Regions from separate parts of the Listeria sp. LM90SB2 genome, predicted to be linked through region 1. Evidence: riboswitches for the same ligand, from Rfam matches in the RefSeq annotation. Region 1 holds a riboswitch; each other region holds the start of a gene.
What was found. A riboswitch is a leader RNA that binds a small molecule or an ion and turns the genes downstream of it on or off. The one in region 1 is predicted to bind S-adenosylmethionine.
Positions count from the first base shown of each region.

Region 2: another riboswitch for S-adenosylmethionine. It lies ahead of GL301_RS04350 (5-methyltetrahydropteroyltriglutamate--homocysteine S-methyltransferase); the one in region 1 lies ahead of GL301_RS03155 (O-acetylhomoserine aminocarboxypropyltransferase/cysteine synthase family protein).
Region 3: another riboswitch for S-adenosylmethionine. It lies ahead of GL301_RS00740 (ABC transporter substrate-binding protein); the one in region 1 lies ahead of GL301_RS03155 (O-acetylhomoserine aminocarboxypropyltransferase/cysteine synthase family protein).

Region 1 is NZ_CP046449.1:657,415-663,238, reverse strand. It holds gene GL301_RS03170 (biotin transporter BioY) at 1-287, shown strand, start outside; gene GL301_RS03165 (Crp/Fnr family transcriptional regulator) at 363-1,064, shown strand; gene GL301_RS03160 (HdeD family acid-resistance protein) at 1,153-1,680, opposite strand; SAM riboswitch class I at 1,918-2,018, shown strand; gene GL301_RS03155 (O-acetylhomoserine aminocarboxypropyltransferase/cysteine synthase family protein) at 2,127-3,404, shown strand; gene metX (homoserine O-acetyltransferase MetX) at 3,421-4,527, shown strand; gene GL301_RS03145 (formate/nitrite transporter family protein) at 4,565-5,365, opposite strand; gene GL301_RS03140 (DUF1269 domain-containing protein) at 5,592-5,824, opposite strand, start outside.
Region 2 is NZ_CP046449.1:896,031-901,854, reverse strand. It holds gene uvrC (excinuclease ABC subunit UvrC) at 1-932, opposite strand, end outside; gene GL301_RS04350 (5-methyltetrahydropteroyltriglutamate--homocysteine S-methyltransferase) at 1,037-2,140, opposite strand; SAM riboswitch class I at 2,235-2,332, opposite strand; gene GL301_RS04345 (RidA family protein) at 2,397-2,774, opposite strand; gene GL301_RS04340 (DUF1294 domain-containing protein) at 2,853-3,110, shown strand; gene GL301_RS04335 (putative cellulose-binding protein LCP) at 3,248-5,824, opposite strand, start outside.
Region 3 is NZ_CP046449.1:141,993-147,816, forward strand. It holds gene GL301_RS00720 (EAL domain-containing protein) at 1-384, shown strand, start outside; gene GL301_RS00725 (IMP dehydrogenase) at 454-1,962, opposite strand; gene GL301_RS00730 ((4Fe-4S)-binding protein) at 2,129-2,362, shown strand; gene GL301_RS00735 (GNAT family N-acetyltransferase) at 2,374-2,652, shown strand; SAM riboswitch class I at 2,789-2,891, shown strand; gene GL301_RS00740 (ABC transporter substrate-binding protein) at 2,978-4,552, shown strand; gene GL301_RS00745 (ABC transporter permease) at 4,654-5,604, shown strand; gene GL301_RS00750 (ABC transporter permease) at 5,615-5,824, shown strand, end outside.

The sequences.
Region 1 (5,824 bases):
TTATTGTCGGATTTATTTTTAATGCACTACTTACAGGTTGGTTGCTCGAAAAAACAAAATTCACTGTTCCTTATGCAATTGTTGCTAATATTTTAGGAGCCATCGTTACGTTAATTTTCGGGGTTTTATGGCTTAAAGTTAGCACTGGACTTGACTGGCCGACCGCCTTTTTAACAGGCATGGTACCTTTCATTATTCCAGGCATTATCAAAGCGGTTTTTGCGGCGTTATTAGGGATTCTCATTCGTGATCGTTTGATTAAAGCCAAATTACTTCGAGCATCCTAAGTCCCATTAATACACATTTTGAGTCTTCTCCTATATAATGATAATGATTAACACTGAGAAAAGGGGACTCGGTATATGTCATTACTGAATGAGGAAAATAGCTTTTACAACGTAGATTTACTCAATTTATTAAAAGATTCTAGTGAAGCAGTTCTTCCATATAAAAGAATTCGCTTTAGGCGCAACCAACAGATTTTAGCTGAAGGTGCGGAAACTGATTATTTCTACATCATTGAAGATGGTGTCGTTTCTATGAGTAAAAATACTTGTAAAGAAGATAGCATTATTAACTTCTTAGGTAAACAAGAATGTATCGGGCCGCTTACACTACTTGGTGGTGCAAAATCACCAGTAAATTACACAACGATAAGTGAAGTGAGTGTTTATCAATTTGAACGTAAATATGTTCTTAATAAATTCTTAAGTTCACCAGATGTTTTTTGGCAGATGAATGCACTTATGCAAAGTATGGTTACACCTATGTTAGAACGGGAAGGTTACGTTAATCTCCCTTCTAGCGAGAAAGTTTTAGCAGGATTAATTGCTTGTGGGGAGAGATTTGGAAGAATCGAGTCGGATGGTTCTTGTTTGATTCCCTATTATTTCACCCAAAAAATCTTGGGAAATTATCTAAATTTAGCTCGAGCTTACGTTGCAACTAACCTGCGAAAGCTAGAAGAAGATGGCATTATTGCGCTTTCGCCAAAACCTTGGCGTGTTAATAATTTCGAGATTCATAAGCAAAAACTAAAAGAAAATCACGAACCTTACATATGAGTGTAAAATGAATACTTTTTTCTAATTGTATTTCGTAAAAATATGCATAATAAAAAGAAGCTATCAAACTAAGATAGCTTCTTTTTTATTAACTATTTTTACCAATAAAGAAGAATGTTGCGATTGCGCCGATACCTTGAACGATGAAGAAAATCGCAACGACAAGGACGATACCAATTGCGGAAACAACTGGATTGAATAGAGCGATAAAACCAACAATAATGCCGATAATACCGATTGTTAAAATCCAGCCCCAGCCTTGTACGTTGTTTTGTTTGGCAGTGAATGCGCCAATTGTACGCATAATACCAGCAAATAATACCCACATACCGAAAAGTAATACGAGTGTTAAAGTTCCGTCAAATTCATTAAATAATAGCAAGAAACCTAGTAAGATGGATAAAATCCCGTCAGCTAGTACCCAGCCAGAAACATTTTGTGATTTTCTGTCTGAAAAGTAAGAGATTGTGTGGAAAATACCAGAAATCAGTAATAAGAAACCAAACATTAATGTCGAGGTTAATAATGAAATTCCTGGATGGAATAAGAACCAAACCCCTAGTATAATCATTGCAATCCCCGCTAATAAAACAAGAATTCGTGTAAAAGTCTTCATTTTTTATTTCAACTCCCCTTTGTTTTTTCTAATTCAACCCCATTTTTAATGAAATATAATTAGTCTTAACTATAATAGCCTAAAAAATGGATTTAAAACCTTTTAAAAAAAATTATTCTGGCAAAAAAACATCGTTGTCACAAATTCAACACAAAAAGTACTAATTTTAGACTTTTTCAGCACATAGTTGACAATTGATGGCATCCAGCGTAATATATAACTTAATTTAATAGTATTTTCTTATCACGAAAGGTGGAGGGACTGGCCCTTTGAAGCCTTAGCAACCGGAATTTATTTTCACGGTGCTAATTCCAGCAGTATATTCTGAAAGATAAGTCGGAAATCCAAGTTTAGGAAACTCTATCCTCTCTGGCGGCTTATATACTGCTAGGGAGGTTTTTTGATGGAAATTACTGATAAATACATATTAAAGAGGAGTGGATTTTATGAGTAATGAGTATAAATTCGAAACAATTCAAGTACACGGCGGACACACACCGGACGGAGATACGCATTCTAGAGCCGTACCAATTTATCAAACGACGTCATACACATTTGATAGCCCGGAACATGCCGCAGCCTTATTTGGTTTACAAGAAACTGGAAATATTTATACACGAATTATGAATCCGACTACAGCTGTTTTAGAAGAACGGTTAACGCTACTTGAAGGCGGTATTGGTGCGGTTGCAACTGCTTCTGGGATGGCTGCTATTACTTACTCTATTTTAAATATTGCGGGTTCCGGAGATCATATCGTCGCAGCCGCAACACTCTATGGCGGAACGCACACGCTATTTTCCCATACGTTTAAAACTTTTGGGATTGACGTAACGTTTGTTGACCCTAATGAACCTGAAAATTTTGAAAAAGCGATTAAAGATAATACGAAAGCTGTTTTTATAGAAACAATTGGGAATCCTGATATTAATATTGTCGATATCGAAAAAGTAGCAGAAATTGCGCACGCATCCGATATCCCGCTCATCGTTGACAACACATTCGCGACCGCTTATTTGAATCGCCCGTTTGATTTTGGCGCAGATATCGTCGTTTACTCGGCAACAAAATTCATTGGTGGTCACGGGGTTGCAATTGGTGGTGCGGTTATTGACTCAGGTAAATTTAACTGGGCAAATGGCAAATTTCCAAAGCTAGTGGTACCAGATGATAGCTACAACGGCTTGTCTTATACAAATGACGTTGGCGCGGCGGCTTATATTACCAAACTACGCGTCTCACTCCTTCGTGATACTGGCGCAGCACTTTCTCCGTTCAACGCCTTCTTACTCATTTTAGGCCTAGAAACACTATCCTTACGCCTTGAGCAACACGTGAAAAATGCGAAACAAGTTGCCAATTTCTTAAATGACCATCCAAAAGTAGCTTGGGTAAATTATCCAGGTTTGAGCGACAACAAATACCACGAATTAGCCCAAAAATATTTACCAAAAGGACCTGGCTCCATTTTCACATTTGGGGTTAAAGGTGGCTACGAGGCTGGTAAAAAAGTGATTGAATCCGTGGAATTATTCTCGCATTTAGCGAATGTTGGTGATGCAAAATCGCTTATCATCCACCCAGCTTCCACAACCCATCAACAACTAAGCGAAGAACAACAATTAACAGCTGGCGTGAAACCAGAGTCCATTCGCCTATCTATCGGAATCGAAAATGCCGATGATATTATCCAAGATTTAACGAAAGCATTAGAGCAAATTTAGGAGGAAGTGAAGAGAAGTGACCTTACAACAAAAAGAACTATTTCAAAAAAGTCCTCTTCTGCTTGAAAATGGAGAAACATTAAGCCCTGTTTTAGTCGGCTATGAAACATACGGGACACTTTCCGCCTCACGCGATAATTGCATTTTATTAGAACACGCCCTTACTGGGACGGCACATGCGGCGAAACATTTTGAGAGTGACGCTCCTGGTTGGTGGGATGATTATATTGGTCCGGGGAAAACGATTGATACAGACAAATATTTTCTGGTTTGCACCAATGTATTTGGTGGTTGTAGTGGCACGACTGGACCTTCTTCGATTAATCCAAAAACTGGCGAGCCTTTCCGCTTACAGTTTCCAGGTTTTTCGATTAAAGATATTATTAAAGTGCAGCGTGAACTTTTGGAGCAACTTGGGGTTACGCGAATTGTTTCAGTGATTGGCGGATCGATGGGTGGTATGCAGGCGACGGAATGGGCGATTGATTATGCCGATATCACGGATAGCATTATCAATATCGCCTCCCCGCTTGCTGCTGGGCCTGATGCGATTGGTTACAACTTGATTATGCGCATGGCGATTTTGAACGACCCTGACTTTAATGGGGGCAACTATGTTGGTCAACCTGAGGGCGGACTTGCTACTGCGCGAATGGTTGGGATGATGACTTACCGGACGAGCGAACTTTTCTCGAAACGCTTTGAACGTTTCACTGTCGCCGAGTCTTCTCCTGCCGCTTTCTCAAAAGAGCATTTTCAAATTGAATCGTATTTGCAATATCAAGGGGATACTTTTGTCGAGCGATTTGACGCGAATAGCTACTTATATTTAACAAAGGCAATTGATTTATTCGATGTTACTGCTCCCGCGAAAGACGATTTGCCTGCCTTTGCGAAAATTAAAATTCCGTATTTGCTCATTGGCATCACGACAGATCAACTTTTCCGAATTCATGATTTGCGCCGCGGTTACGAGCTTTTAAAAGAATGGGATGTGCCGGTTACTTATCATGAAGTGGCCTCCGAATACGGTCATGACGCTTTTCTAGTTGAAAAAGAAGTGCCGAAATTCGAACCGCTCATTCGGTCATTTTTAAGTAATTTACCTGTTAAAAGTATATAAAAAAGAGACCTCGGAAAATTTCCGGGGTCTCCTTTAATTAGTCTTTATAAATTGATTTCGTTCGGTTAAGCCAAGCATAGCCGAGTCCGATAACAAGGCCTCCACCCACAAAATTCCCAAGTAAAGCAAGTACTAAATTGACGGTCACATTGCCCGCTGTCATTGCAGCAAGTGTTCCACCAGAAGCGAAAAATGCTAATGAGAAAGAGGAGAAGTTGGCGATAACGTGCTCAAATCCTAAGAATGCAAAGATGAAAATAATGAAAATCATCGCAATGACTTTACCAGCATCATCTTTCATTCGAAGTGTACAAAGCACGGCCGTATTTACAACAATATTGGCGAAAATACCTTCTACAAAAATTTGTAGTGGCGCTTTTTCAAGCTTACCGCTAACAGCAGTAAATAAGAAATGGTCAGCAGGTAAATTATGGAAAACGGATGTTAGGGAAACTAAGTACCCGGCAAGAATTCCACCCAATAAATTACAAACAATACATAAAAGCAAAATTTGTAATGCTTTTCCTGGTTTAACAATTTTTTGATAAACACCAGTTGTCATATACATCATGTTAGAAGTACCAAGCTCAGCATTCATATAAATAATCATAACGAGCGACCAACTAAACATAAATGCATACGTGATTTTACCAAGTCCTGGAGCGAAATGATCAACTTTATCACCAATCATTACAGCGACCGCAGTCCCTAGTGTCAAGAATAAACATGCTAACATCGCGCGCACGATATAACGAAGAATACTATTATTTACTAAATCAATTTTTTTGCGCGTACTATAATCAATTTTCTGCATTAATGGACTACTTTCCACATCCAAATTATTTCATCTCCAAACAAAAAATTTTCTTGTGAAATTCACAACTTGTTTATTGTAGCATGTTTTTAATTTGATGCAAATAGTTTTCAGAAAATAAAAATGAGTTAAGCGTTACCATCTTGAATTTTTTTCTATCTGGGTGTTTTATGTTGTTAATTTCCCCGTTTTCACACTCTTAAAACACAAAAAACGAGAACAGATTTCTCTGTCCTCGTTTGAAATATTTTTATTTACTAAACCAATGTTTTTTAGCAGAATCTTTTGCTTTTCCTTCTGTTTCTTGTGCGCTTTTGATTTCTTGAGCTACGATAGCTTCATCCATACGTTGCACACGCCCGTGTAACTCATCCATTGCTACGTCGTTTACATTTGCTAATTCTTGTTCTGTCGCAATAAGGATGACACCTGTAGAACCTTCTGGAATTGTTTTTAATGTTCTTTCAAATACATTTAAAGCAT
Region 2 (5,824 bases), 240 kb from region 1:
TTTTCAGCGATTAACAACTCTTTTGGTCGAATGTTGTTAGGATCTTCATAAAATTGATTGAGAAATTTGGCTAAATCTTCTTGAAGGGATTTTTCAATTTGGAAAACGTGCCATTTACTTCCATTAATTGCGCCATTTCGAACGAAGAAAACGAAGACACTTAAATGGTTATCTTGTTCATAGCAACCAATGATATCCCGATTTTTTAGGCCAGGAAAAATAATATGTTGCTTTTCGATTGTCTCATTAATAGCGTGTATTTTATCTCGAAGTTCTGCCGCCCTTTCGAATTCAAGATTTTCGGTTGCAGTTAACATGTCCCCCAGTAGTTTATCCTTCACATTTTTCACGTCGCCTTCAAGAAAACGACTAATTTTATGGATCTGTTTTTTATAAACTGCCGGATCAATTTCGGCTTGGCATGGACCTAAGCATAATCCAAGATGGTAGTACAAACATGGTCGTCCTGGCTTACCGTCACATCGACAAAGTGGAAACAATTTTTCAATTAGGTCCACCGTTTGTCTTGCGGAAAAACGACCTGGATAAGGACCAAAATAATGCGCGCCGTCTCGCTTTACTTCAAACACAACTTCGATATGCGGATTTTTTTCGTTCGTAATTTTGATATATGGGTAGCTCGTTCCTTCTTTTAGCTGGATATTAAAAGGTGGCTGGTATTTTTGAATTAAGATCATTTCGAGTAGTAAAGCTTCTTTTTCGGAGGTTGTAATAATTAATTCTAAATCTCGAATTTGCCTAACAAGTCTTGCAGTTTTCCCAATTTGTTTGCTATGAAAATAAGACTTTACACGGTTTTTCAAACATTTAGATTTACCAATATAAAGAATTTCATTATTTTCATCTCTATAAATATAACAACCTGGTGATTCAGGTAATAAGGTCAATTTCTTTTGTAATTTATCGTCCAAAGGGCTCCCCCTCCTTCTAGAACATCTATTCTATCCCTAGTCATCCTTTTTGTAAAGACACAAAAAGAACTAGCACAAACTCTTCGGCTAGTTCTCCTCATTTATTATTCGCCCCAGATATCTTTCGCAAGCCGGACAACATATCGCAATTTATCCCACTGCTCTTCTTCCGTCAAAATATTGCCTTCTTCTGTCGAGGCGAAACCGCATTGCGGGCTTAAGCGCAACTGGCTTAGAGGCACAATTCCACTCGCTTCTTCAATCCGTGCTTTAATGGTTGCCTCGTCCTCTAATTCACCTGTTTTGGATGTAATTAAGCCTAGAACGATTTTCAAGTCTGGACGGGTGACATTTTTTAGTGGCGCAAAATCTCCAGAACGTTCATTATCATACTCCAAAAAGAAACCATCGATATTTAGTTTGCCAAATAACGTTTCTGCAACGGGGCCATAGCCGCCCTCTGCAATCCAAGTGGAGCGGAAATTCCCACGACAAATGTGCATCGTAATGACCATATCAGCTGGTTTATATTTGATAGCATCATTGATAAGATTTTTATATGTTTCTTGTAAAGTATCTGGGTCAAAACCTCTCTGGCGAACGACTTCACGCTGTTCATCAGAGCATAAATAACTCCACGACGTATCATCTAATTGCAAGTACCGACAACCGGCATCATAAAATGCTTGAATCGCTTTTTGATACGCAACAGCTAAATCTTTGGCAAACTTCTCCGCATCATCTAAATAAGGCTGATACTCTATATCCCCACGATAATGAAGCATCGCTGGGCTTGGAATAGTTTGTTTCGCGACATGCTTGTCACCCACAGCCTCTTTAAGAAAAATAAAATCTTCTATAAATGGATGTGTCGTAAAGTCAATTGGTCCGGTAATTTTTACCGAATGTGATTTTGTTTGGACTTTGCTGAATTGAATACCTCCAGCCGCATCGTACCCTTCTACCCCGTCCAAATTTTCCAAGAAGTCAAAATGCCACCACGCACGACGAAATTCGCCATCTGTGATTGATTTTAAGCCCACTTCTTTCTGTTTTTCAACGATATATTTAATTTCTGTATTTTCGATTTTGCGCAACTCTGAGACTGTTATTTCACCACTTTGGAATTTCTCTCGTGCGTCCTTAATTCCCTTTGTTCTTAATATACTTCCCACATGATCTGCATAAAATGGTGCTAGTTGATTCATTTTCTTCGCCTCAATTCTCATTATTTTTATGTATAAAAAAACTTTCCCTTAAAAGACAGCTTTTAAGGGAAAGAGTAATTTACCTGATTCGCGTGCCTTATCTGTCAGTGTTACCTGCTGGATTTGGCACCGTGAAACTTCCGGTTGCCAAGGCTTCACGGGGCCAGAACCCTCCACCTTTCTTGATAAGTTGCTATGTAATTGGTTCTTATTATATCGTTTATTTCTTGTGGTTGTCAAATTTATTTCTGAATATTTATGCTTCTGCGATAACTTCGATTTCAATTGCAGCATCAAGCGGTAATTTTGCTACTTGGAAAGCACTTCTCGCGGGAAAATCACTAGAAAAGAATGTCGCATACACTTCATTCACGGCCTTAAATTCATTTAAATCTTTGAAGAAAACAGTTGCTTTAATAATTTTGTCCAGTCCAGAACCAGCTTCTGCTAATACTGCTGCTATATTTTTAAAAGCTTGCTCGGCTTGTTTTGTCGTGCCATCTGCTAATTCGCCGGTTTCCGGGTTAATACCGAGTTGACCTGATGTAAAAATAAGTCCATTCACTTTTACAGCTTGCGAGTATGGTCCAAGTGCTTTTGGGGCTGACGATGTTTGAATAATTTCTTTTGCCATTTTATCCCTGCTTTCTTTTATGGTATGCTTTTATTCTAATCAATAAAGTTTGTTTTAGCAATGAAGGGGGATTTCTAAATGATTTTAACGATATATTTAATCGCGATAACGCTTGTTTCTTTTCTATTATTCGCTGTTGATAAACGGAAAGCAATTAAACACGCTTACCGGATACCTGAATCTGTACTGCTTTTCACCGCTTTTCTTGGTGGGGCGTTTGGTAGCTGGATGTCGATGCAACTATTTCACCATAAAACCCAAAAACCAAAGTTCCGGATTTTAGTGCCGCTTGCGATGGTTTGGACTGTTGGAATGGTGATTTGGTGGTTGTACTGAATTAACAAATCAGTAGCATTACCTCAAAAAAACATCAATTAACTTCTATATTTCTCGATAAAAAAATACCGACCAGAAAAATCTGGTCGGTATTTAGTTTACCTTCTTATTGTCTTTCCTTTATCTGTTGGTTCCTCTTACTGATAGTTTTTCTTTCTTCCTCTCATTACCACCCATAGAAGCATGCTCATACTTAGCAAGCAAATGCCTGTCCAGATTACCCAATTATTTGTTTGGTCTCCTGTTTTTGGTAATGGTTTTGCTGCTTCATATGTTGCAGTATGTTGCTTGTTATCAACTACTTTCAATGGTGTTTTTTCTGTTGATGGTTTTTTAGGATCTGTTGGTTTTGATGGGTCAACTGGTTTTATAGGTTTTACAAATTCTGCTTCTACTTGAATATTAGCTGTAACAGAAAGTTCTTTCTTACCTGCATCCGCTGTTCCTTCATTCGGATCATACGTATAAATCACTTTGTACGTACCAGCTTTATTTACATCTACTGTACCATCTACTTTAATTTTGGAGAAAGGAATTGCTACACCATCTCGGTTTGTCGCACCTATAAAATTAGCTTCTGCTTCCCATTTTCCTCCGTATGGAATGACGCTATCTTTTACAGTGATTTGTGCTTGATTTTTGATTACAGTAATTCGTGCTACTTTTTTCAATCCATCATAGATATAGCTTATTTCATACGTGCCTGCTGTTTTAGAATCAACTTGTCCGGTTACAGTTACATCTTTGAAAGGAATTTGGTCACCTTTTTTATCTGTAGCATTATCAAAGTTGTCTTCTGCTTTCCATTTATCTCCTGTATACATTGTGGAGTCATGGACTTCTAGACTTGTTTTTCTTGGATGAACAGTCAGATTAATTGTCTTCGAAACACCGCCATAACTATAAGTCACTTGGTAAACACCAACTGTTTCTAAATCAACTGCTGGATTTTCCGAAACATTGATTTCATTCCAATTTACTGTGTTTCCGTCTTTATCTTGGGCACTGTCAAAATTATCTTTGGCATTCCAGTTGTCCCCTATATAAATTTCAGAATCATGCGCGTTCACCGCTGTTAAGATGTCTTTTACTTGGATATTAATTGTTTTTGAGACACCGTCATATGTGTACGTGACTGGATATGTTCCAGCTTTGTCTGTATCAACGGTTCCTTTAACTTCGACATCAGCAAAAGCGACAGAATTGCCATCTTTATCCAGCGCACTGTCAAAGTTATCTTCTGCACTCCACGTATCTCCGATGTAAATCGCGGAATCATGTGCGTTGACTGCTGTTAATTTAGCTTTCACTGTTAAAGTGATTTTTTTCGATACTTTTCCATATTTGTAAGTGACTTCGTAAGCACCTGCTTTTGTTGTATCAACGGTTGGTTTTTCTGTGACTGTAACGTCTTCTAGGTCAACCGCATTCCCATCTTTATCAAAAGCGCTGTCGAAATTATCTTTTGCATTCCATGATTCTCCTGCATAGATTGTAGAATCATGTGCACTGATACCTTCTTTATTTTCTACAACAGTAACTGTAATAGTTTGAGAAACGCCATCGTAGCTATAAGTGATAGTATTTGTACCAGTTTCATTTGTATTAACGCTTCCTGTCACTGTTACATCAGCAAAGGCAACAGAATTACCATCTTTATCAAGCGCACTATCAAAGTTATCTCTCGCATTCCATGTGTCACCTGTATAAATTGTGGAATCATGTGCGTTCACTGCTGTTTTTATAGCTTTGACAGTAACATTAATTTTTTTAGAGACGCCATTGTAAGTGTAGGTCACTGGATAAACACCGGCTACTGCTGTATTCACACTTCCTGTAACTGTCACATCGCTAAACGCTATATCAGTGGCACCTTCTTTATTTGTCGCACTATCAAAGTTGTCTTTTGCTTCCCATGCATCTCCTATATAAATAGTAGAATCATGTGCGTTCACCGCTGTTAAATCTTTCGCTACCGTTACTTGAATAGTTACTGAGACAGTTTTGCTATCTTTAGTTATCGAGTAAGTTAATGGATACACACTACCTTGGTTGGAACCATTTTTTATTGCATCTAGTTGTGTTTGACTCACTTGTACTGAATCTAAACGATCTTCTGCGCTTGAATTAACACCATCTTTTACTTCTTCAAAAGCGGCTGTTTTCGCGAGAGTTAGTGCCTGAGCTTTCGTTAATTCAGTGGCTTCTTTATACTCCATCGAAAAGTCAGTCGCACCCATAGTGTAACCGTCTTGTTGCGCAACCTGTCCCTCGGTTCCAGTAACATATACTGGAGCTGTGGAGCTTTGTTCTGTACCAAAAATATCTTGAATTGTAATCGTTAAATCCGTTACGTCAATCGTTTTATTGTTTGTGGAAACACCTACGACAGCAGCTGATCCATCAGCTAACGTTTGTACTGTCGCTACATTGGTATCTGCAACAGTCCATTTGTAGCCATTTGTTGCTGCTTTAATATTCTTAAAGAAGCTTGGTTCAATGGTATCTTCGGCAGCTTGTCCAGTGGTTGAAGCTACTTTTGGTAAAGTGATTTCTAAGCTGCGACCCATTTGAACTTGTTTTTCATTTAAGTTAACTTTTAAATCTTGCGTAGGATTATAAGCATAGTATCCCGCATTGATATATTGTGCGTTTGGTTGTGTTGGATCAATTTCTTTATTCCAACCTTTTTCTGCACCGCTGTATGGTACATC
Region 3 (5,824 bases), 520 kb from region 1:
ATTATCGAACGAGGCGAAATAACGGAACTAGCTATAGCGGATAAAAACTTACGAAAAATAAAAGACCTTGGTGTCAAAGTAAGTATGGATGATTTTGGGAAAGGTTATAGTTCGCTTGCGTATTTACGCAGCTTACCGATTGATATTGTGAAAACAGATATGTCCTTTATCGCGCTTTTAAAAACAGATCGAAAACAACAAATTATTATTCGAGCGATTGTCAATTTGTGTCATGATTTAGGCGGGAAAGTAGTTACAGAAGGCGTAGAAGACATGGAGCAAGTCGAAAAATTACGGGAAATGAAAGTAGACTATTTCCAGGGCTATTATTTTAGTCGACCACTACCGATGGAAGATATTAAAGAAAAATATTCCTTTGTGTAAGATGTATAAATAAAAAATTGGTTGGTGTGAGAATGGTAATTTACCAAATTCACACCAACCAATTTTATTTTATTTGATTAAATTATTTGAAGCATCTTTTACAACCACGTCATGCGCGCCGCCTTCTACGATAGAAGTGGACGAAACAAGGGTGATTTTTGCTTTTTGTTGTAATTCAGGGATATTGAGCGCGCCGCAGTTACACATAGTAGAGCGTACTTTGCTAAGGCTGATGGCAACATTGTCTTTCAAAGATCCAGCGTAAGGAACATAAGAATCTACGCCTTCTTCAAAAGATAATTTCTTGTCGCCGCCAAGGTCATAACGTTGCCAGTTGCGCGCGCGGTTAGCTCCTTCACCCCAATATTCTTTCATATACGTGCCGTTTAAATTCACTTTATTAGTAGGACTTTCGTCAAAACGAGAGAAATAACGACCAAGCATGATAAAGTCAGCGCCCATTGCTAGAGCTAGCGTCATGTGGTAGTCATAAACAATTCCACCATCAGAACAAATTGGAATATATACACCTGTTTCTTCAAAATATTCATCGCGTGCTTTAGCCACATCAATTAGTGCAGTTGCTTGCCCGCGTCCGATACCTTTTTGTTCACGCGTGATACAAATGGAACCACCACCAACGCCAACTTTAACGAAATCTGCGCCAGCTTCTGCAAGATAACGGAAACCATCGCGGTCAACAACATTCCCTGCGCCAACTTTGACCGTATCGCCGTATTTACCGCGAACGTAGTCAAGTGTGCGTTTTTGCCATTCGGAGTAACCCTCAGAGGAATCGATACACAGAATATCTGCGCCAGCTTCAACTAGAGCGGGAACACGTTCTTCGTAGTCGCGCGTGTTAATACCAGCTCCAACAACGTAACGTTTGGAGGAATCAAGTAGTTCTAATTTATTTTCTTTATTAGAGTCATAGTCTTTGCGGAATACCATATGGACTAGGTGCTCGTTATCGTCTACAAGTGGTAGGGCATTTAATTTGTTGTCCCAAATAATGTTGTTAGCTTCTTTTAAAGTGGTCGATTTGTTAGCAGTAACTAATTTTTCGAAAGGAGTCATGAAATCTGCTACTTTTTCATCAGGGCTCATGCGCGTTACGCGGTAGTCGCGACTTGTCACGATTCCAAGTAATTTACCGTGCGCTGTGCCGTCTTCTGTAACTGCTACTGTAGAATGACCCGTTTTTTCTTTTAAATTAAGGATGTCTTGAAGTGTTTTGTCAGGGCTGATGTTGGAATCACTAATAACGAAACCAGCTTTATGATTTTTCACGCGAGAAACCATTGCAGCTTCACTTTCGATGGACTGGGAGCCGAAGATGAATGATACGCCACCTTCTGTCGCAAGCGCAATCCCCATATTATCATCAGAAACAGCTTGCATAATTGCGGAAACAAGCGGAATGTTCATTGTGATAGCAGATTCTTCCCCTTTTTTAAATTTTACGATTGGTGTTTTTAAGCTAACATTTGTTGGAACACATTCAGCGGATGAGTAGCCTGGGACAAGTAAAAATTCACTAAATGTGCGGGACGGTTCTTCAAAATAAAATGCCATTATTTCCACTCCTTCTTCTATTTTTAAATGAATTTATAAAATATCTTTATTATTTCAATAACTGGATGGAAAGTCAATGATTGGGGGAGCTTTTTCGGACGTTTTCTTTTGGGGGAAGAGTGGAATAGATGAAAGGTAGAGAAACTTTGGCGAAGGAGGTAATCAGATGGACGAAGAAACATTGCTAGAACGTGGCTACCGGAAGTATCGCGGGGCGGAGGTAGATATTTATTTTAATACAAATATTTGCGAGCATTCGGGTAATTGTGTAAAAGGTAACGCAGAACTTTTTAATTTGGATAGAAAACCATGGATTATGCCGGATAATGTATCGAAAGAAGAAGCGAAACGGGTGATTCATACTTGCCCGAGTGGAGCGCTTCAATATATCGAAAAATAGGAGGATATCAGATGGAATATAAAAACGGTGAAAATAGAATTTATGCGGTAAATGATGAAGGAGTCGAGGTTGGTGAAGTGACTTTTGTGCCAACTGGGGAAGATATGTTTATTATTGACCATACAGGCGTTGATGATGCGGCTCGAGGTCAGGGAATAGCGCAAGAACTTGTGAAACGTGCGGTCGAAAAAGCGAAAACAGAAGGAAAGAAAATTGTTCCGCTTTGTCCGTTTGCGAAAGCAGAATTTGCTAAGAAGCCGGAATATCAAGAAGTACAAGCTGCAAAATAAGAAGTGTAGACTAGGTTTTATGCCTAGTCTATTTTTATAAAAAATTTTAGAATTCCGGTTTTCTCTTCTTGACATCTGCTTTGTTTCAGTGTATCTTTAATTCACAGTAAACTTATAGGAATAATAGTATTACGTTTTCTTATCAAGAGCGGTGGAGGGAATCGGCCCAGTGAAGCCCAGCAGCGGAGCGCAAGTTCTATGCTAATTCCGATCAGAAGTAATATTCTGGCAGATAAGTAGTAGCTTTTAATGAGGCGCTTCGATTCTGACCAAAAAACAGAGGAAGCGTTATTTTTTAGCGCTTAAAGAGGGGAGTTTTTGTTAGATGAAGAAATTTTTATTAGTAGCGGTTATCTCGGTTTTTGCCTTGGTGTTAACGGCTTGCGGAGGCTCTGGCGCTAGTTCAGACAAAGCAAATGGTTCAGGCAAAGCGAAAGACGGCGGCTCTCTAATTATCGGCGTTACTGGGGATCCAGAAGTTATCAATCCGAACTACGCTTCTGACCGTGTAACATTAACGATTCAACAAGCTGTTTACGCACCGCTATTTTGGGAAGTTGACGGGAAACCGGCACTTGCAAAAAGCTTAGATATTTCAGATGACAACTTAACTTACACTGTGAAACTAAAAGATGGTTTAACTTGGCACGACGGCAAACCTTTAACTGCAGACGATGTAGTATTTACTGTAAATTCTATTTTAGATACAAAACAAAACAGCCCGAACCGCGGCAACTTTGTTTTTGACGATAAACCTGTAAAAGTAGAAGCAGTAGACGACACAACGGTGAAATTCACTTTACCAACTGTTGCTCCAGCCTTTGAAAATACAATTAAAACTTTCTTCCCAATTCCAAAACACATTTTTGAAGGGGTAGAAAACATCGAGAAAAGTGATAAAAACAAAAATCCAATCGGCTCAGGTCCGTACAAATTTGTTGAATACAAAACAGGCGAATATGTTTCCCTAGAACGATTCAACGACTATTTTGACGGCAAACCAAAATTGGATAAAGTTACTTTCCGAATCACAAAAGACCAAAACGCTGCTAATTTAGCACTGCAAAATGGCGAAATCAACCTAAAATCCATTCAACCTTCTGATAGAAACAAAGTAGAAAAAGCGAGCGCGGTAAACATTATCACTTACCCGGAAAATCGCTTAAGCTATGCAACATTCAACGAAAACCAACCAGCACTTAAATCAAAAGAACTTCGCCAAGCCCTTTCTTATGCGCTTGATCGTGAAGAAATCATTGATGCTGCATACGGTTCAGATGAATACGCAAAACCAGCTTCCTCGTTCCTAACAGAAAACACAAAATATTTCACGGATAAAGTAGAAACATACGACCAAGACATTGCCAAAGCGAAAAAATTAGTAAAAGAAAGTGGTTTTGATACAAGTCAAAAACTAACTGTTTACTATTTAAACAACAGTAAATCACAAGAAAGTATCGCGCTTTACTTGCAACAACAATACAAAGAAATCGGCGTGACACTTGACTTGAAACCAACAGATCCAAATGCACTAAGCAACATCACACTTGACCGCAAAAACGCAGACTACTCTATCGCACTAAATGGTTATATCATGGGGAACGATCCTGATGCGTATAAATCCCTATACCTAAGCGATGCGCCATATAACTATTCGAACTACCACAACAAAGATCTAGATGCACTTTGGGAAAAAGGTGCTGTAACTGCAGACGATAAAGAACGTCAAGAAATCTATGAAAAAATCCAAAACACCATTGCTGATGACGCTGTAATTTATCCAATTTCTTATGATAATGCAGTGCTAGCTCTTGATAGCCGTTACGGTGGTCAAAAAGCTGCCACACCACAACCAGTAACCATGTTCCGTGATCTTTCTAAACTATATTTAACGGAATAATAATTAAAAATCATTCGTAAAAAATCTGGCCTGCCATGCTTGTTTTTGGCAGGTTCAGGTTTTTACTTGTCATTTTTAGTGTTTTAGATAGGAGATAAATTATGCTAAAAACAATCATAAAACGCGTATTGCAAATTATTCCGATGCTATTTATTATCTCGATTATTTCGTTTGCACTTATAAAATTAGCGCCCGGGGATCCCGTGAATTCTTTTGTTACGCCTGATATGAATCCTGACGATGTGGAACGAATTAGACAAAGTTTAGGACTTGATCAACCAATTTATGTGCAGTACTTTATTTGGCTTGGAAACTTGTTGCAAGGAAATCTTGGTTATTCGATTGTGAATAGCCAGCCAGTTTTGCAACAAATTTTAGAGAGAATTCCGGCGACACTTGGTTTGGTGGGAACTTCGCTTGTTCTGACGCTATTATTATCGATTCCACTTGGTTTAGTTGCGGCGAATTACGAAAATACGTGGATTGATAAAGTATTAAACGGGATTTCATATATTGGGATTTCGATTCCGATTTTTTGGTTTGGGATGATTTTAATAGATGTATTTTCGATTCAGCTAGGTTGGCTTCCAAGTCTAGGGATGCGAACGATTGGGGTCGACTCTTTTTGGGATATGGCGGAGCATGCGATTTTACCAGTTATAACGCTGACTTTCCAAGGGTGTGCGGCATATTATCGTTACGTACGCTCGAATACCATCAACCAATTAAAAGAAGAATATGTTTTGTTTGGTTATGCGAAAGGTCTATCCAAAGTGCAAATTATGGGGCATCATGTCTTGAAAAATTCCTTGCTACCAGTTATAACACTACTTGGGATGTCACTTCCGCAAGTCATTACAGGCGCTTTTATTACCGAAAGTATTTTTTCATGGCCGGGCATGGGCTCGCTTGGAATTAACGCGATTTTCCAATTAGATTATCCAGTTATTATGGCGATTACGCTATTTTCAGCGCTGTTATTAATTATCGGAAACTTGCTGGCCGATTTAGCTTATATGATTGTCGATCCGCGGATTAGGGAAATGGGGTGAGGAGTTCATGATGCGATTAGATTTTTCGAAAAAAACAATGCAAGATTTCGAGCGGGATGCAGAAGTTGTTCACGCAACACGAGAGCGTAGTTTTTGGCGTTTTATGCTTGCTGACCGCCGAGCTGTTTTTGCGACGAGTGTGCTAATACTTATTACGGTGGCTTGTATTTTCGCGTTCCTTTCGCCTTATGACCCTAATGCTCTTTCCGTTCAGGACAAA